DNA from 4 places in the Rummeliibacillus sp. SL167 genome. Region 2 is predicted to be linked to each of the others. Evidence: riboswitches for the same ligand, from Rfam matches in the RefSeq annotation. Region 2 holds a riboswitch; each other region holds the start of a gene.
What was found. A riboswitch is a leader RNA that binds a small molecule or an ion and turns the genes downstream of it on or off. The one in region 2 is predicted to bind cobalamin.

Region 1: it holds a riboswitch for cobalamin, as region 2 does, so the genes downstream of both, cobT (nicotinate-nucleotide--dimethylbenzimidazole phosphoribosyltransferase) here and FEZ13_RS04525 (energy-coupling factor ABC transporter permease) in region 2, are expected to answer to the same signal.
Region 3: it holds a riboswitch for cobalamin, as region 2 does, so the genes downstream of both, FEZ13_RS11720 (glutaredoxin family protein) here and FEZ13_RS04525 (energy-coupling factor ABC transporter permease) in region 2, are expected to answer to the same signal.
Region 4: it holds a riboswitch for cobalamin, as region 2 does, so the genes downstream of both, metE (5-methyltetrahydropteroyltriglutamate--homocysteine S-methyltransferase) here and FEZ13_RS04525 (energy-coupling factor ABC transporter permease) in region 2, are expected to answer to the same signal.

Annotation. Positions count from the first base shown of each region.
Region 1 covers NZ_VCBM01000001.1:1,197,797-1,202,850, forward strand. The annotation lists gene cysT (sulfate ABC transporter permease subunit CysT) at 1-280, opposite strand, end outside; gene FEZ13_RS05415 (sulfate ABC transporter substrate-binding protein) at 308-1,342, opposite strand; gene cobT (nicotinate-nucleotide--dimethylbenzimidazole phosphoribosyltransferase) at 2,338-3,387, opposite strand; cobalamin riboswitch at 3,467-3,646, opposite strand; gene FEZ13_RS05425 (isochorismatase family protein) at 4,204-4,833, opposite strand; gene FEZ13_RS05430 (isochorismate synthase) at 4,981-5,054, opposite strand, start outside.
Region 2 covers NZ_VCBM01000001.1:1,001,797-1,006,850, forward strand. The annotation lists gene cobJ (precorrin-3B C(17)-methyltransferase) at 1-1,652, opposite strand, end outside; partial or broken gene FEZ13_RS04520 ((2Fe-2S) ferredoxin domain-containing protein) at 1,710-1,865, opposite strand; cobalamin riboswitch at 1,992-2,180, opposite strand; cobalamin riboswitch at 2,495-2,680, shown strand; gene FEZ13_RS04525 (energy-coupling factor ABC transporter permease) at 2,865-3,626, shown strand; gene FEZ13_RS04530 (energy-coupling factor ABC transporter substrate-binding protein) at 3,623-3,931, shown strand; gene cbiQ (cobalt ECF transporter T component CbiQ) at 3,918-4,709, shown strand; gene FEZ13_RS04540 (energy-coupling factor ABC transporter ATP-binding protein) at 4,706-5,054, shown strand, end outside.
Region 3 covers NZ_VCBM01000002.1:43,841-48,894, reverse strand. The annotation lists gene nrdE (class 1b ribonucleoside-diphosphate reductase subunit alpha) at 1-2,018, opposite strand, end outside; gene nrdI (class Ib ribonucleoside-diphosphate reductase assembly flavoprotein NrdI) at 2,015-2,386, opposite strand; gene FEZ13_RS11720 (glutaredoxin family protein) at 2,383-2,613, opposite strand; cobalamin riboswitch at 2,772-2,954, opposite strand; gene FEZ13_RS11715 (hypothetical protein) at 3,337-3,864, opposite strand.
Region 4 covers NZ_VCBM01000001.1:1,128,224-1,133,277, reverse strand. The annotation lists gene FEZ13_RS05115 (MerR family transcriptional regulator) at 1-27, shown strand, start outside; gene FEZ13_RS05110 (MFS transporter) at 81-1,256, shown strand; cobalamin riboswitch at 1,617-1,795, shown strand; gene metE (5-methyltetrahydropteroyltriglutamate--homocysteine S-methyltransferase) at 2,008-4,305, shown strand; gene FEZ13_RS05100 (response regulator transcription factor) at 5,020-5,054, shown strand, end outside.

The DNA.
Region 1 (5,054 bases), 200 kb from region 2:
TGCCTGGGAATCGATAGCGAACTAAAACCCAGGCAATCAATAAACCAAATACCGCATTCACCAATGCTGCAACAAAAGCCGTCGCAAAACTTATTTTGTAAGCATGAAAAACACGATCGCTTGTTACAATTTTGATAAAATCATGCCAGCCAAGCTGAGAAGACTCGATAAATACCATGGACAGTGGGATCAATACGATTAAACTCATATACAGCATCGTGATTCCCAATGAAAGTCCAAAACCGGGTAGGACGTTCTTTTTTTTATATTTTTTCTTCATATTTATACCTCCTACCATTCCAAGCACTTACTTACTATAAATTTGGTCGAATACACCGCCATCATTAAAGTGTTTTTCTTGTGTATCTCTCCAACTACCAAATACATCATCGATAGTAAATAATTTAATGTCAGGGAATTGATCTTTGTATTTTGCTGCAATTTCTTTATTGCGTGGGCGATAATAATTTTTCGCCGCAATCTCTTGACCTACGTCACTATATAAATATTTCAAATATGCTTCTGCCACTTTTGTCGTTCCTTTTTTCTTTGCAACACTGTCTACCACTGCAACATTTGGTTCAGCTAGGATACTAACAGAAGGATTCACAATCTCGAATTTATCTTTTCCAAGTTCTTTTAATGAAAGAAGTGCTTCATTTTCCCATGCGATTAGCACATCACCAATACCCTTTTCAACAAAAGTAGTTGTAGCCCCACGAGCACCAGAGTCTAGAACTTCTACATTTTTATAAAGGTCTTTTACAAATTGTTTTGCTTTTTCTTCGTCATTGTTATTTTTTTGAAGTGCATAGCCCCAAGCTGCTAAGTAATTCCAACGAGCTCCTCCAGATGTTTTAGGATTTGGTGTGATAACAGAAACGCCCTTCTTCGTAAGATCATCCCAATCTTTGATACCTTTCGGATTACCTTTCCTTACTAAGAAAACAATCGTTGAAGTGTAAGGTGCTGAATTATCATCGAAACGATTAATCCAATCTTTGTTTAACAGCTTCTGATCAGCAATCGCATCAATATCATAAGCTAATGCCAGTGTAACCACATCTGCTTCTAACCCATCGATAACAGAGCGCGCTTGGCTTCCTGAACCCCCATGAGATTGTTTAATCGTAACTTTCTGACCTGTTTCCTCTTTCCAATGTTTTGCAAATTCTTTGTTGTATTCTTGATACAATTCTCGTGTTGGATCATAAGATACATTCAAAAGTTCAACGGATTTCTTTGCACCTGATCCTTCTGAATCTCCTTTACCGCACCCTGATAATAGTAAAAAAGTGGATAATACCACCGCTGCACTAGTAAATAATTTTCTCTTTTTCATTCGTAATTCCCCCCATATAAACTTTTTCTGAACGAATTAAATATTTGCCGCTAACTAAAAGCAATTCTAAAGTATGTAAAAATGCCTTTAGTTTCTCTAATCAGCATTTAATATTATAATTCCAATTAGTTAAATAGGTATTTAGAAACAAAAAAAGACTCCACATCAAAAGAAATATAGAAAAATATTTCTATTAACGTAAGAGCCTCTAGTCTTCTAGTGAGCTTTACAATCATTTAATTCCTACTAACATAGTAACGATAGTATATTTTTTTATAATGAAATTGTCAATACCTTTTTGGAATTTTCAGTTGAATCATCCGTTTTTTAATGTATTCTAACATGAAAAAGAAAAAAGATTTAAACTTCTAGCTGAATCAATTTCATTAATCATTTTCTTCTTAAAAAATACGAACATTAAGAATAACTAATTTTGATAGTTGTGGAGCGGAAGACGGCGACTCCTCGATTAGGCTTGCGCATTTCCTTCGTGCGGTGTGAGTTCAAGGAGGCTTATTCAAAGTCCTACGGGAAAAGCTTGAGCTGAAAGCCCCGCAGGAACAATTTAAGGGACAAAGCCTAAGTTCGCCACGTCCTGTGGCAACGGCTTCGGGGTCAACATCGTGTCGACCCGAGGAGATTGAAGCCAAGCCCGTGGAAAGCGCCGTCTGGAGCGGAACAAAAATTTCTGAATATTAATTTTCATGTTGATTTGAAATGTTCGTGTTTTTTATCTGAATTTTACATTATGAAATTGATTCAGCTATATGAAGGAATAATTCCTATTTTCCGTTAATGAGCATTTAGAATTATTTTTATCATATGTGTTGATTATCCAATTAATAGGGATTAAAATCGCATTCATCTTGACTCTTATTGAAGTGGTGTCTTCTGTACTTGTCGCTACGCTTTCATTACAAAAAGGATTTGCTAAATTAAGATAAATAACCCATCCTTAGAACTCTATTTTAAGATGGGTTATGTTTGTTAGTAGGTTAAATACTCATCCCTACGTCTTCAAAGGTTGGCATATTTTTCATCATGCTACATGCAGCTTCGATAATTGGAAAAGCTAAGGCAGCTCCAGAGCCTTCTCCTAAACACATGTTCATCTTTAGCATAGGTTCCTTACCAAGAAGTTCGCTCGCCTTTTTCCCACCTGGCTCGTCCGTTGCATGTGAAGTAATGAGGTAATCCTTTACTTTTGGCTCGATAGTCGTTGCGATTAAGGCAGAGGCTGTTGAAATCAGTCCGTCTACTACCACTGGAACTCGATTCGCTGCAGCTGCCAGCATAACGCCAGCCATGCCTCCGATTTCCAAGCCACCAACCTTTGCTAATACGTCAATGCCATCAGCTGAATTGGGTTGATTGATAGTAATAGCATTGCGAATGACTTCTATCTTATGAGCTAATCCACCTTTGCCCAGTCCAGCACCTCTCCCTGTTATTTCTTTCGGGTCACAATTGGCTAAAACAGATAATATGGCCGTACTTGGAGTTGTATTGCTAATACCCATTTCACCCGTACCTAATAGATTAGCACCTTGTTGTATTTCTTTTGTCGCAATCTCAATGCCGACCTCTAGCGCTTTAATAGCCTCTTCTCTTGTCATAGCAGGTCCTTTAGCCATATTGTCCGTTCCTTTTTTTATTTTCCGAATAATAACTCCAGCATCACTTGGGATATCTTCTTTGATTCCAATATCTACTGCTACAATTTTAGCTCCAGAAACTTTGGCGATTGTCCCTACACCTGTAATTCCTTTGGCGATATTTAATGTTTGTTCAATCGTTACTTCTTGCGGATTACTTGTAACCCCTTCCTCATATACACCATGATCTGCAGCCATTACAATCATTACTTTTTGATCGACTGCAGGAAAAAGTTCTTTCGTAATTCCTGATAATTGAACAGCGATATCTTCTAATTTTCCTAAACTTTTTGGGGGTTTGATAAGGCTGTCCACTCTTTCTCTAGCTTTTACCAACATTTCTTGATCCAAGTCTTCTACTTTTTCAATCGTTTGTTGTAATAAATTCACTTTTCATCTCTCCCGAATAAAATTAAAAGCCTGCAGCTTATTTGCATCGCAAATAAACCGCAGACTTTTCCATCATCTGTGTCATTCAAGTAATAAGGCAGGTCTCCTGGCTTGGGGTCATCATTTGAACAAACCTTCCCAGAACAATGTCCAGTGGTATTTTCGAACAAACTTCCCTATACAGTGGCGGGTCCGCTGAAGCTTTTCACTTCATTCCCTATTCTCCTTAATTAAAGGCACCTTACACTTTTATGAATTTTCTATCATTATGATACTAGGAAATTGAATGGAAAGCAATATGTAAAGGATGACTACTCACATTTCAAATAATTCATTCAGGCACGTTTGTTATCCAATTTTATCCATAAAGTATTTATTCGCCCCTTGAAACAATTTATTTGCTCTCTCAGAGATTTTATTCGCTCTCTCAAAAGATTTATTCGCTCTTTCAAAGACTTTATTCGCTCCTTCCGCAGGACATTGGATTGTTTTTTTATCGAATATGTGCTACACAAAAGGAACAAGCAAGCCGCAGCGAAGATCTATATAAATGGTCCGAAAAATACAGGTTTTCTCAAAAATTATGCCACGGACAGCCTAATTTTTGTAAAATCAACACGCGTGATAAAATATATATTTTTAAGGATTATGTCAAATATATCTCCTGATTTCGGAAGAACTCATTTAATTGATAGGGATTCAATGAGTTAAATTCTGCGAAAAAACAGAGCACAGAATACTGACTGAACAGTATTTCGTGCTCTTTGCATGTTAGGTACTCTTTTAAAAAATTTCTCGAACAAGCACTTAATCTACTTAAAGTTGGCTGATTAACTGATTCGTATCTGTAATCGTTGAACATCTTTTAGCAGCATAACGTATCGCCATCTGATGATCTTCTACAGAAAAATCCGCAACTGCATCCTTTACAAAGAATGGTTTAATATCATACATAAAAGCATCTGCTGCTGTTAATAAGCAGCCAATATGTGCATATACACCACAAATGATCAGCTGATCTCGATTCCATGTTTTCATTAACTGCTGCAACTCACTTTTCTTAAAAGCGCTATAACGCCATTTGGTCAACATTATATCATTCTCGCTTGGAGAAAGTTGGGGAATAATGGATGTTTGCTCTTCCTTCTCTTCAAGACCTGTCCCCCAAAAATCTGTTAAAAGCGCACGATCTTCCGCCTTTTGATTACCAGGTTGGGCGGTGTAAATAATAGGTATTTTAAGTGACTCGCATTTTTGTTTTATTTTTTGAATATTAGCGATCAATCTAGGAATAGGTGATTGCTGCTGATTATAAAAGTCTAAAAAATATTGTTGCATATCATGTATTAATAATACGGCCTTATCAGATTGCGGTTCCCATTGAACAGTATTATCAACTTCTAAATTTATCGGCATTTCATAAGACTTAATTTTTGGTATTGACATATAAACACTCCTCAAGATAGATAGGTTCAAAATAGTTTATAAAGATTAATATTTCCTCTTGTCCATTTAATTTACATTTAAAATGATAAATATGGATTCTCAATTTGATCCATGAATTATAGATGGTCCATTATTCCCGCTACGGATCTAGTTATTTTCTCCTGTAATGCCTATTGCATGAAGCATTGTTTGAAATTTCGCACCTGTTTCAGCGCGCTCCT
Region 2 (5,054 bases):
GCTGGTTCAATCTTTATTTTTGGTGCTATATCTTGATAAATATATCCCTGAATATTTTTCACTCTTTTGAAATATTTAAATAATCGTTCATTTGGATGTGCATTTTCTTTATATTCTTTCATAATGTTTGAAATGACTTCTACGATTTTGTCTGGTTCAATGCCCTCTGCTACAGGCTGTCCGGGATGTGCAGTTCTTCCAACAGGTTTGGCCCCTAAAAATAAATCAAATTTCCCCTTTCGGTAAATAATGCCAATATCTTCATTGACCGCTTTATAACAAGCCATACCACAACCATTGAAGCCAATTGTCAACTCTTTTGGTAATTGCATACCACCCAATTTTTCTTGAATTTCTTCTGCGTAAGGAATCCCGCCCGTTTTTTCACCATCACAAAAATCACAAGCTTTTAATGTTAAAACATCTCCTACTGGTGATAGCAGGAAGCCTACATTTTGTAATTTGGATGTAATTTCATCGGGATTTGAAGTAGGTATTTTTAATAGAATTTGATGATTGGGTGTATATTCCATGGTGCCTTTTTCACCTACAACCATGGCTAAAGTCATCATTTGTTCGGGTGTAAACTTTTTATTGGCAACACCAGGACTTACAGCTAATTCAAATATTTCTTCAAAATCTTGATGGATGTATTGTGTAGTTGTAGTTTCAGGTTGTTTACCAGTCACGCGTTTTAAGGCTTCCAGAGCCATCTCATATGAATTTACTTTTGGATGCTCTGTCTTGATCGATTCAACCTTTGGGACTTTCTCAACAACAGCTACAGAAGATTGAATACGCTGAACACCTGTTTTTTGATCCATTGCCCATGGTTCAGCTTCCTCTTTTAAGCGTTGATGTGGTTTTAATGCTTGTTTATCCGCATGCAACGTGTATTTTCTTTGATAGCCACGTGGGGTAATCATTTTATTGTCATAAAGGAATGTGGAAGAGTTACCAATAATGACAGTCGTTAACATCCCGATATCATTTTCAAGCATTTCACTCAAGTTGGTAATCGTGATTTGCTGACGGTCACGATAAGCACTTTTCACTAATCCAACAGGTGTATCGGGTGATCGATATTGCAAGAGAATACGTTGAGCTTCAACAATTTGACGTGTTCTACGTCCACTACGTGGGTTGTAAAGTGCTATCACAAAATCCGCCATGGCGGCAGCTTCTATTCTTTTAGCAATTAAATTCCATGGTGTTAAATGATCACTTAAACTAATTGTGCAGGAATCGTGCATAATAGGTGCCCCTAATAGAGAGGCACATGAATTGATAGCAGAAATACCTGGAATGATTTCGATTGGAATCCCGTTTGCCTCGGTCCAACCTTTTTCGATTAACACCTCGTATACGAGTCCTGCCATACCATAGACTCCTGAATCACCACTTGAAATGACAGCTACTATTTTCCCGGTTTCTGCTTGTCGAACTGCTTCTTGAGCTCTTGAAACTTCCTCTGTCATCCCTGTGCTAATAATTGTTTTTTCATTCGTAATGAGATCTTGGATTAGTTCAACATAAGTTTTGTAACCAATGATAAAATCACTTTCTTGAAGTGCTTCTACTGCTCGCGTCGTAATATGTTTAAAATCACCAGGGCCAAAACCAACGACATATAGTTTACCTTGTTTTGCCATGTGAACTTCTCCCCTTTTTATTTATTTGTTTTTGTGAATCCCAATAGTGGCTGCAACTCGAGTTCTAGTTGTATGGATTTGTTCGTCCATCCCTAATTGTGTAATCTCATCTCGAATGGCGAGGGTGATTTCCTCTGCTCCTTTCTTCATACATGAACTTCCGTTACAAATGAATAAATGACTTTTCATTCCCGATAAATCCCAAGTTACCATATCCACTCTCCTTTTCATCCTATTTATCAATAGAAAAAGGAAAATAAAAAACCTTTATTCTTGGAATAAAGGTTTAAAAACTAGTTTGTTAGCTGGTACCATAGTTTTTACCTTTCCCTCCGAAAAGTATCGTACTTTTTAAAAGCAGGTTTCCTGGCTTACATTTCACTTTACTCTGATCTCTTCCCAGTCATTTGACCAGTGAGTTTTATCATTTCATCCATGTTTACAGTAGCGGGGGCTGCACCGGCTTTGAACCGTTTTCCCTATTATCCCTTGAAAATCTACAAGAGCACTTTTAAAAATAGTATGTAATTGTTCATTAGAAAAACAGGTGTATAGATCGATCAATTCAAAAAAACTTGTTGCATTATAATCAGCGAGTTTTCATCTCACCTGTTAGAAAAATTTTAAACTGTCATCATCATATACTATTTTGTCATGATTTAAAATATATTTTTTATCTTATAGACTGTTTTTCAATTTAAAAAATAGATTTCTTGTACAATATTTCTCTAAAATTTTAGTAATTAACTGTTATAAAACAAACTTTTATAATCATCAGAATTTCTTCTAATAAAAAGATAGAATTGGGCATATAATCGTGATACACTGGATTTGTAATATAACAATTCAATAAATTTTATGGTGCTGAATTTAGATATTTAGCTTAAAAGGGAAGTTTGTGCAAAACAAACGCGGTCCCGCCACTGTAAAGCCGAGTTATGCTTTTAAGATGCCACTGTCAATGATGGGAAGGTGAAAGTATAATGATGACGCTAAGCCAGGAGACCTGCCATGAAATGCGAATTAGTTTCAGCCTACGAGGATAGGTGTGAGAATAGACATGCTAAGCAATTAGTATTATTTTACTATTCATCAACACTTCTTCTATCCGTAAGAAGTGTTTTTTTATTGTCCTTATAGGGTGTGATGGAGGTGCAACAAAAGAAACTTTTAAATGTCACAATGGAATAAGTAATAGAGAGGATTGGTAAAATGAAAAATTTAAAAAAATATTTGAATTGGAAACTAGTTTATTTTCTTCTAGCCATTATGATTGTACCAAAACCAGCTTTTGCTATGCATATTATGGAAGGTTTTTTACCCGTTGAATGGGCTATTTTCTGGTGGGCAGTTTCCATTCCATTTTTAGTGATTGGATTCCGCTCCATCCGAAAAACAATTGTTGAAAATCCAGAAACCAAAATGATGTTAGGATTATCTGGAGCCTTTGCATTCGTATTATCAGCATTGAAAATTCCATCTGTTACAGGTAGTTGTTCTCATCCTACTGGTGTAGGCCTCGGTACTATATTATTTGGACCAATGGCTATGAGTGTGGTAGGTTTTATCGTTCTTTTATTCCAAGCATTATTGCTTGCACATGGTGGATTAACTACATTAGGTGCGAATACAGTTTCTATGGCGATTGTCGGTCCTCTTATTGCATACGGCGTATATAAAGGAGCTACTAAAATGGGATTATCTTTTTCATGGGCAGTATTTTTAGCCGCTGCACTTGGTGATTTGGGTACATATGTAGTGACATCTATCCAATTAGCACTTGCTTTCCCTTCTGATGTAGGCGGTTTCTTTGCTTCATTTACAAAATTTAGTGGCATTTTCGCTATTACACAAATTCCTTTAGCCATTAGTGAAGGGATTCTTACAGTTGTCATCATGAACTTCTTACAAAAATACAATTTAGCAGAGTTAAAAGCACTGAAAGTATTTAAAAAAGGAGCAGAACAACAATGAAAAAGAACTTATTGTTAATAGCATTAGTCATTATTTTGGCTGTTCTTCCTCTTTTCTTCCAAAAGGGTGCGGAATTTGGTGGTTCAGACGATCAAGCTGAAGCGGAAATAACGAAAATCGACTCTTCTTATCATCCATGGTTTTCTAACATTTGGGAACCGCCAAGTGGTGAGATTGAAAGTCTATTATTCTCCTTGCAGGCTGCTATAGGAGCAGGTTTTATCGGTTACTTTATCGGACTATCACGTGGTAAATCTAAAAAAGATGATAACAAAGAGGGCAAAGGAAAGCATGCTACTTATTGATCAATATGCTTATATCAATCATTTAGCAAAAACCCATCCCGTAGAAAAAATCGTTTTATCGCTCTTTCTTTTGATTTTTTCTTTGACAGTCAAGGATGCTTTGATTTCTCTTATTACTTTTTCGATGATGAGCGGACTCATTATTTTTGCAGCTAAAATACCTTGGACATATTATTTAAAATTACTTTGTATACCTGGATTGTTTTTATTGAGCAGCATGGTTGGAATACTATTCTCTTTTACTCAACATGCTGAATTGCTACACAGTTCGGTGTGGCAATTCTCATTTTTAAACAGCACTGTGTATATCACAACTCAAAGTATTCAAATGTGTATTCAATTATTTTTTTCGGTTTTAAGTAGTATTAGCTGCTTATATTTTTTAACGTTAACAACACCTGTCCATGATTTAATGCAAGTTTTAAAAAAATGCAGGGTACCACAACTAATGATTGAATTAACCGAGTTAACGTACCGATTCATTTTTGTATTTTTAGAAATTTCAGTTAGCGTTTTTCAGGCACAAAATTCAAGACTTGGCTATATTTCGATAAAAAGAGGCTTTCATTCTTTGGGAATGTTAATTTCCTCCCTATTCGTCCATGTTTTTCACCGTTCTAAGGAACTTTCAATAGCTATGGATTCTCGTGGCTATCATGAATCAGTGAATTTTCTTGAAGATTCTTATCATTATTCTAAAAGAAATTGGACTTTGATCAGTTTTGTCTTTGTACTCATCATTGGTGTTTACATTGAGTTTGGAGGAATCCTCGTTTGAATGATTTATACTTTGAAATTCAACATTTAACACATCGTTATGCCGATGGAACTGTAGCATTAAATGATCTATCTCTGACTATTTCCAAAGGTAAAAAGATCGCACTTCTTGGAAATAATGGTGCAGGAAAGTCTACACTATTTCAGCATTTAAATGGTATCCTTCAGCCGTCTTCTGGCAGTATTCTTTTTGAAAATCGCCCGATGAAATATGACCGAAAATCATTACTAGGATTACGTTCACGCGTGGGGATTGTATTCCAAGATCCTGATTCACAATTATTTGCTGGAAATGTACGTCAAGATATTTCATTTGGTCCATTAAATCTAGGTTGGTCTGAGGATA
Region 3 (5,054 bases), on a different contig from region 2:
ATCCATGCATAAATATAAAGTTTCGCAAGGCGCTCAGTTGTCCATTGATCCGTTACATATAATGTCATTGAAATACCTTGATCAACATGTTTTTGAGCTGTTGCATATAAATCAATCATACGATAACTATCAACATCATAAGCTTCTACATATAAATGCTGATTTTCATTATTTAAATAAGGCATTGGATAAATGGTCCGGCTATCCGCATAATCACGAATTTCTACTCTTTCCGTACATGGAGCAATGGATGCTGTGCAACTACGAATGTAGGAAATACTGCCTGTTGGTGCAACAGCGAGACGATATGCATTAAATACGCCATATTTCATAACATTTTTCTTTAACTTTTTCCACATATCCGCTGTAATGATCGGCACATTTCCTAGTGCTTTTTGTACTTTTTCAGTTGGCATTTTTTCTTGTTTATGGATGTAATGCTCAAAATATTGGCCATTTGCATACTCACTTTTATCAAATCCATAAAAAGTCTCGCCTTTTTCTTTTGCAATTAGCATGGAAGCTTTTAAGGAGTAGTAATTTAATGCTTCCATAAAGAAATCAACGAATTCGATAGATTCATCTGAACCATATAGAATATTTTCCGTAACAAGATGTCCATGAAGATTCATCGTTCCCAATCCAACCGAATGCATCAATTTATTTGCCTTTGCAACAGAAGGGACATTGACGATATCCGTCATTTGAGAAACATTTGTCAGTAGACGCATAGCTGTATCAACTAGTTCTTCAAAGTTATTTGTTTCTGTCGCATGATGAATGTCTAAAGAACCCAAATTACAAGATACATCTAAGCCATATTCGTTTGGCTTGTCCATGTCTGTAATAATACTGGTCGTTTGAACTTGCAGAATTTCCGTGCAAAGATTGGACATTTTCACCCGACCAAGACCTTTTAAAGGATGAACACGATTTACATTGTCATCGAATATTTCAAATGGATAGCCTGATTCAAATTGTGTTTTCTTTATTTCTGTATATAATTTCCGTGCATTTAAGCGTTTTAATTTACGAATATTGGGATTATCCAATAGTTCATAATACATCTCAGTAATACTGATTTCACTCATGCGCTTACCATATTCTTTATAAATATCATAAGGACTAAATAAAACGATATCTTTATCTTTTTTCATCAATTCGAAGAAAATATCTGGAATGATGATGCCTGTTGACAATGTGGCAAGACGAATTTTTTCATCCGCATTTGGTTTTTTCGATGAGATAAATTCTTCAATATCCCCATGGAAAATATTTAAATAGACCACACCGGAGCCATTTCGTTGTCCCAATTGGTTGGAATAAGAAAAGGCATTCTCTAATAACTTCGCAACGGGCATGACACCGCTTGCACGATTTAAGATCCCTTTGATTGGATCCCCTAATGGGCGCAAATCGGTTAATAAAGTACCAACTCCACCTCCTAAGCGAGAGAGTTCTAAACAATAGCCAATGTTTTCTGCAATGCTGTTCATCGTATCATCCATCGCTAATTTAAAGCAACTGACCAACTCCCCGCGCGCTTTTTTACCACTGTTTAAAGCTGTCGGTGTGGCAGGCTGATACGATTCCATCATATGATGAACAGCCTTTTCAGCTAGCTGTTCGTCGCCTTGTGCTAAATAGAGGGCAATGATGATGATACGATCCTCATACTTTTCTAAAATTTCCTTTCCATCTCGGCTCTTCATGGCATACCCTTCATAAAATTTACTGGCACTCATAAAGGATGGAAAGCGAAAATGATAATCATAAGCATATTTGAATAATTTTTTGATAAATTTCATGGAGTACATTTTCAAAAAGTCTTCTTCGTAATATCCTTCCTCCATTAAATAGCTTATTTTTTCTTCTAAGTCGATAAAATAGCGCATTCTGACATTGACATTTTCCAAAAAATATTTGCGTGTAGCTTCTTTATCTTTTTGCAAATCAATGGTTCCTGTTGAACTATATTTATTTAACACTTCATTGTTTAATTTTAAGTATTCTTTCATAAAGAAACCTCTCTCTCAAAAACGTTTTGATACTGATCAACGATTGCCGCATAATCCCGTGGAAATCCCCGTAGTTCTATTTTTCGAATAATAGGCACATGGTATTTTCTGCTGATTGTATCTGCTGATTTGCAAAAAACGGAGTGACCAAAATTGGAATTTCCGCTAGCGATCACACCTTTACAAAAAGAATGATTGTTTTGAAGAAATTTCTCAACAATTGGTGGCACATCGCCCAATCCGTCTGTATAAGTAAAAACGAAAAAGGGTTCTGTCATCATCAAATCTTCTGTTATTTCAACATTAGGCAATCCTAGCCGATGAATGATGGATCGAACATTTCCCGTTCTGCTGGCAAATGCAATCATATGGCGATCTTACTAATCTCTTCGTTCATTTGCGCAACATCTTGGATTAGTTCCCCATTCAACTCTAAAATTGGAACGGATAAAAAGCCTGCTTCGACTATTTGTTGTTTTGCTTGTTCATCTGTATCTACATTAATTAATTCATATTTTCCCTCAAAGCCTGCTTCTTTTAAAAATGACTTTACAAACATGCATTTTGGGCAAATTGTTTTCGTATAAAGTTTCATAAGATCTCCTCTTTCTTTAAAAAGTAATTTACACTTTTACATAAGTAACACAAAAAGCTATCCCCTTCTTATCGGGAATAGCTTTATTTCAAAATGGAAACAATTAGGTCGATGGAAATGCAGACTTATTTGCCCCCATTTCCTAGCCCCCGAAAAAATGTGCAATTGTTTATTAGGCAGGTCTCCTGGCTTATGCTTCACCCTACTAGTCACCTTCCCATGTAAAAACATAGTGGCTATTGACATTCGTTTCACATTTACAGTTGCGGGGACAGCATCAGATTCTCACTGATTTCCCTATTAATCTACATATAGTAGAACCAAGATAAACAACATACTATATATTGTGATGTTATTCTAATAATATCATCTTCCCGCTTTTTGTACAAGCGACTAAAGTTTGTTTTTAAACTTTAAATTGTTTCAAGAATATACGGGTCTATCCAAAAAGTCCTGCTTCAAATATTAGTTATAAACTACTGTTTCTCTTCAAACCTGCGTAGGAATCAGGTGTCATGATTATCCAATTTCATTTATAAAATATCACGCGTGAGAATATATTTTACTTTTGAATCCAAAATTGTAAGTGACATTGAAAAATGAAAATATTAAAAAAATATGCCACTTGCATAGATTAAAAGAGTCTGCAAATATATAGAAATTCTATAAAATAAAGTTTCCACATTCCTATTAAATGAACTCTTTAGCTTATTAATTTACCTACTAATTTTGCCATACATCTTTAAAATAATCGGATAATATGCCTTCTCCTTGAAATCTATCTTCAAGAACAGTTTGTACTTGTTGTAATTCAACTTTAAGTTTTCCGCCACTATCAGGGAGAGAACCTAAATAAGAATATTGATACACTGGGTCATCAGGACATAGTTCATAAGCACGTTTTAACATCGAAATTCCTTTTTCTTCCCAATGTTCATAATCACCGAAGTAATACGGAAACTGTGAAATCATATAACCAAAACACCAAAGAAAATCTTCATTTTCCATAAAATTGGTCAAACCAAAATATGTGACTTCATTTAGCATAATCTCTAACTCATTAGAATCTAATTTTTCGCCCCCTATACAGTCCTCTTCGACCAAAACATACCAGCAAAAGAAACCAAGCCTAATAAGAATTTTCAAATTTTCAGGATTCTGCTTCCACTTTTTTGTGAGGAATGATTTTGCTTCATACCATCTTTCTTGACTTTCCACTATGTCAACTTCATTCCACCGCCAATCAATCATAATAGTGCATCTCCTTTCCTAGATAGCAACTTCTACTGATGATGAACCCAAAAAATCAATCCATCAAAATATTACCATGAAGTATTTTTCTTTTTATGCAATGTCCATTCATAAAGAGCACTTCCTATCAAGCATTGGAAAAAAACAGCCTTATATAAAAGTATCGAAAGCCCATTTGATTCATTGTCTGTACTTGGATATAAGGAAAGCCGTTTTGAAATGGGGTACTGTTCAGTTTGAAATATAAAAACATCCCACCAATACTTCCGACTAAAATAAAAAATAAACTACTATGTACAGCATTCCTCTTCTTTTTTTCCATTAAAAAATTCACGATAAATAAGAGAAAAGGTGTTACGAGCGCAATAAGATATGCATTGCCTTCATAAATAACATCATTTGTGATATCCGCTATCCAAAAACAGCAGCATTATACAATTACAACAGCTAAAATATTGATTAAAAGTAGTCTAATATATTTCATCATTAACTCCCAATATTTATATTTTGCGTTTTCTATGATTTGACCATCATTATGCGTAAAAGTTGCATAGCTTAACTGAACTCTATTAATTATTTCGATGACTGGTACTAGCCTAACTCTTCAATTTTTATCTTACTCTTTTCTAGCAAATTCTTGTTTTTTCCTAATCCGTAAACATTCTTGATGCCTTGTTAATCTTAGAAATCAATTGCCTGTAGAAATCCCAATCGCTTCAACTAAAATAGTTTTCTATCCCTCCGCACTACCTTTTAAAGGAAAATTATGAGGAACATACATCTATCCGGTGTACTTTAAAAGGAAAAATGTTATAATAATAGTCATAGGAAAGTTATTATTTTCTATAAGAATATGAGGAACAAATGATTTTCTTATTTCTATTCAGGCGTGTTAATTAGGGAGAAAATAGGATATATATTTGCTAGAATCATCCTAAAATCCTGTATTTTTAGCTCCATTTGCATAGATTGGAGCGGAGGCTTGCTCTACTCCCGCGGGAAAAGCGAACAGATGAGACCCTGCACGGAGCGCAAGCGAAGGAAGCGGCTCGGCGTTCGCCCTCATGAGTCGTGCAAGCCGTAGGAAATCAACAATTGCTCTGTATTTTATAGATAAAATTGGATAATCAATATGCCTGATTCCCATTACAATCCTTATTTCCCCAAATTATTTTCGAATACTTGATGAT
Region 4 (5,054 bases), 130 kb from region 2:
AAAATCATTCCATTGACTCTCCACTAAGAGGAGGGTTTATGATAGATAATGTAAAATAGACAGAAAGAAGGGATTGACTTTTGGTACAGTCATCCAAACTTTGGACAAAAGATTTTATCATTATCTTTTTAATTAATTTTTTTACACATGTTGTTTTTTACCTATTAATGGTCATGATTGCTGTCTATACTGCAACAAAATTTCATACAAATCAAAGTGTTGCAGGATTAGCAACCGGAATATTTGTATTAGCATCCCTTATAGCGAGAATATTTGCGGGAAAATATTTAGATCGATTGGGTAGAAAGCGAATGCTTATTGGTTCGCTTAGTATCTTTACAGTTTCTATGTTGTTACATATTGTTGTGGATGATTTATATGTCTTGTTCATCATCCGATTTATACAGGGGGCTATGCATGGATGTATTACAACTGCGGCTGGCACTATATCTGCAGAGCTTATTCCAGATGATCGCCGCGGAGAAGGTACTGGATATTATGCAACTTCTATGAATATTGCCATGGCTTTTGGTCCATTTCTAGGCATTTTCCTTTATGAACACGCATCATTTACAACGGTTTTTGTAGTAGGGAGTATAGTGGCTGTTGTTGATTTACTAGTTTCATGTTTTTTAAAAGTACCGGAACCTAAAGGAATGGAAGAACCAAGGAAAGGATTTCATGGGAGAGATTTTATCGAACCCAAAGCGATCCCTATTTCAATAGTTATCTTCCTCATTGCGATAGCTTATTCAAGTTTGCTATCATTTTTGACACAGTACGCCAAGGAAATCCATTTGGTTTCTGTATCAAGTTTCTTTTTTATTGTTTATGCTATTGCACTGATCATAACGAGACCCTTTACTGGAAAATGGTTTGATCAATTTGGGGCGAATCGAGTGAATTATCCATTGCTCATATTAACCATTATGGGCTTTTTTACATTGAGCATAGCACAAACTGGCTTGGTATTTTTACTATCTGCTGTTTTGATCGGTATTGGTTACGGGACACTTATTTCTAATTTTCAAGCAATCGCTATTCAAGAATCTCCATCACATCGAAAGTCACTATCTACTTCAACGTTCTTCATGTTTCTAGATTTATCGAATGGGATCGGACCTTATATAGTCGGCATTTTAGTGACATTTATGTCATTTAAAGCATTGTATGGTACGGTTACTGTTTGGATTTTAATTTGTTTAATCGTTTATCATTTCGTATACGGCAAAAATGCAAAAAAAGTTTCAAATTAAATATTTATCCCGCATTAACGGTAGTAAAACCCCCACCTCAAGGTATAGAGAGAAACGAGAATGAACGATAGGTGGGGGAGCAACTGTTGCATGCACTCAATCTGATTGTGCATGAAAACAATCCGCCACTTTATATAGATTGGAGTGGAGGCGGAAATCAGCGAATTATCTAAATCCAAGGGGATTAAATTGGATAATCAATCCGCCTGAAAATATAGTTTAGTAAATCTATTAGAAAAATCGGTATAGAGGAATTTTTCTACTTAAGCTTTAAGAACAAGGTAATTTTCATATTTTTTTCTAAAATTATAGAATATTTAAAATCTAATGATAAAAGTATGATATAGTAAAAGGACAATTTAATAGCGTGTAAGTTATGGTTCCAAATGACAATTTGGATTAAAAGGGAAGACCGGTGAAAATCCGGCGCTGTCCCGCAACTGTAAATGGGAGCGACTCGTAATAACCACTATGATAATGGGAAGGTACGATTAGCAATGATCATGAGCCAGGAGACCTGCCAATAGCTAGTACACACCGATTGACCTACGAGGATAGGGGGTGGGGAGTGAGATTCACAGTACGAAGTGATAAGAAAGCAATTTCGAGGTTATTGCTTATTTGTGCATAGCCTTTTTTTACACAGCCATTTCCTGTATTTGGAGATGGCTTTTTTATTTGCCCAAAGATTCAATTTTAAAAATAACAGTAGTTCAGAAAAGAATTCTACTATATACGAGGAGAGGAAAATATGAAATATACAAATTCAGTCATTGGATACCCTTATATCGGAGGAAATAGAGAGTGGAAACGCACAGTAGAAAGCTATTGGAAGCAAGAAATTAGCGAACATGAATTACATGAGCGCATGAAGCAACTTCGCCTTGACCATTTGAAGAAACAAATAGCATTAGGGATCGATCAAGTAACGGTCGGTGATTTTACTTACTATGATCGCATGCTTGATACAGCGGTGATGTTTGGACTTGTACCAAAACGCTATCAATGGACAGCTGAAACCGTTGATCTTGGAACCTATTATGCAATGGCACGTGGCCGAGAAGGACAAGTTGCTTCTGAAATGACCAAATGGTTTAATACAAATTATCACTATATTGTACCAGAATACGAAGGTCAAAAATTACATCTTACAGAAAACACGATTTTAAAAGCCTACAAGGAAGCGAAAGAGGAGCTTGGGATTGAAGCTAAGCCAACGATTATCGGGCCCTATACATTTAGTCGCTTAACAAAAGGTTATGATGCAAAAACGGAACCAGAGTATATTTTAAAACTGATTCCATTGTATATTCAGGTTCTAAAACAACTGGTTGAAGCAGGAGCTGAATGGATACAAATAGAAGAGCCTTCTCTTGTTACAACTTTAGATAAAAGTGACATCGCAACTGTTAAAGAAATCTATTCACAAATTGTTGAAGAAGTGCCGAATGCGAAAATTTTACTTCAAACTTATTTTGAGTCCGTTTCATTTTTTGAAGAAATCGTAAACCTTCCAGTTGCAGGTATTGGATTAGACTTTGTGCATGGTTATAAAGGAAATATGGATGCACTTCGAAAATTTGGCTTTCCAAAGAATAAAGTATTAGCGGCAGGTATTATTAATGGTCGTGATATTTGGAGAGCTGATCTAGCAGAAAAATATAATACATTACAAGCCATTCAACAGTTGAGCAAATGTGAAAACATATGGATTCAGTCATCTTGTAGTCTACAACATGTACCAGTAACAACTGCTTATGAGAAAAAATTGGCACCTGTATTAAAAAATGCCTTAGCATTTGCAGATGAAAAAATAATAGAGCTTAAAGAATTAACAAGCTATGCTAACAATCCAAAAGATCCAGGTAATAACGCTATTTCAGAAAGTATTAAAGCTATTCAATTGTTAAGAGAAGATGCATCACGTAACAATGAAACAGTCAAAGCTGAGATGGCATCTATTAAAGAAGAAGACTTTAAACGGTCAAGTGTATTTGAAAAACGTCAAGAAATTCAACGCGAAGCTTTAGAGCTTCCATTATTCCCAACAACAACAATCGGAAGTTTTCCACAATCTACAGAAGTAAAGAAAACTCGTAGTGCGTGGAGAAAACAAAAAATATCAGATGCTGATTATGAAGCATTTGTTAAGGAAGAAACAGAACGATGGATTCATATTCAAGAAGATTTAGGGCTAGATGTTCTGGTACATGGTGAATTTGAACGTACTGACATGGTTGAATATTTTGGTGAAAAATTAGACGGCTTTGCTTTCACAGAAAATGCTTGGGTTGTTTCTTACGGATCTAGATGTGTAAAACCACCAATTATATATGGAGATGTGGCTTGGAAAGAACCAATGACTGTAAAATCATCCGTTTACGCACAAAGTTTAACCAATCATTATGTTAAGGGCATGCTCACTGGGCCAGTGACTATTTTAAATTGGTCATTTGTACGAGATGATATTCCACGTAAAGAAATTGCTTATCAAATTGCATTGGCATTGAAAAAAGAAATAGAAGCACTTGAAAAAGCTGGAATAGCCATTATTCAAGTGGATGAACCTGCTTTGCGTGAAGGACTTCCTCTTCGCAAGGAAAATTGGTCAGAATATTTAGATTGGGGTGTAAAGGCTTTCCGTTTAGCTACTTCATCTGTTGAAGATCAAACACAAATTCATACACATATGTGCTACTGCGAATTCAATGATTTTATCGAGCCTATAAGTGCATTGGATGCAGATGTCATTTCCATTGAAACATCTCGCAGTCATGGTGAGTTAATCGATTCACTAAAAGAAACACCATACGACAAAGGCATTGGTTTAGGTGTTTACGATATTCATAGTCCACGAGTTCCATCGATAAAAGAGATGGAAACGATCATGCAAGAAAGTCTTGAAGTATTGAAACCAACACAATTTTGGGTGAATCCTGATTGTGGCTTAAAAACGCGTGGTGAAACAGAAACTGTTGCATCTCTTCAAAACATGGTAGAGGCAGCAAAAACATTGCGAGAAGACGTAGCATCCTCTGTAAAATCATAACAATAAGATCATCGTTTTAGTCTATAATTTGACCATCAAGGAGTTAGGAATGTTGTTCAATGTTCTTAACTCCTTTTAGTTAAGTAGATGAATCAATTTCATAAATCATTTTCTTCTTAAAAAATACGAACATTTAATAATAGCTAATTTTATAGTTGTGGCGCGGAAGACGGCGACTCCTCGAAAATGCATGCATTTTCTTCGTGCGGTGTGAGTTCAAGGAGGCTTATTCAAAGTCCTACGGGAAAAGCTTGAGCCGAAAGCCCCGCAGGAACAATTGAAGGGACAAAGCCTAAGTTCGCCACGTCCTGTGGCAACGGCTTCGGGGTCAACATCGTGTCGACCCGAGGAGATTGAAGCCAAGCCCGTGGAAAGCGCCGTCTGGAGCGGAACAAAAATTTCTGAATATTAATGTTCATGTTGATTTGAAATGTTCGTGTTTTTTATCTGAATTTTACATTATGAAATTGATTCAGATATACAAGCTTTTATTTAATGTTTTAAAAGAGCATCTAAAAAATTAAAAAAATCTTAAAAAATTGATATATCAACATTTATAGAGGGAGGAATAATCATTTGTAATATTTTGAGTGCATAAAAGACAATGGACAGTAAATATTTTTATAAAATAATCTAAATTCTGGTAAGATGTAACTAATAGTATCCGAAAATTTACTTACTAAAGATGAAATTTTAATAGTTGAGGTGTAAATGATGGTTCACATATTATACATAGAAGATGAAATTGA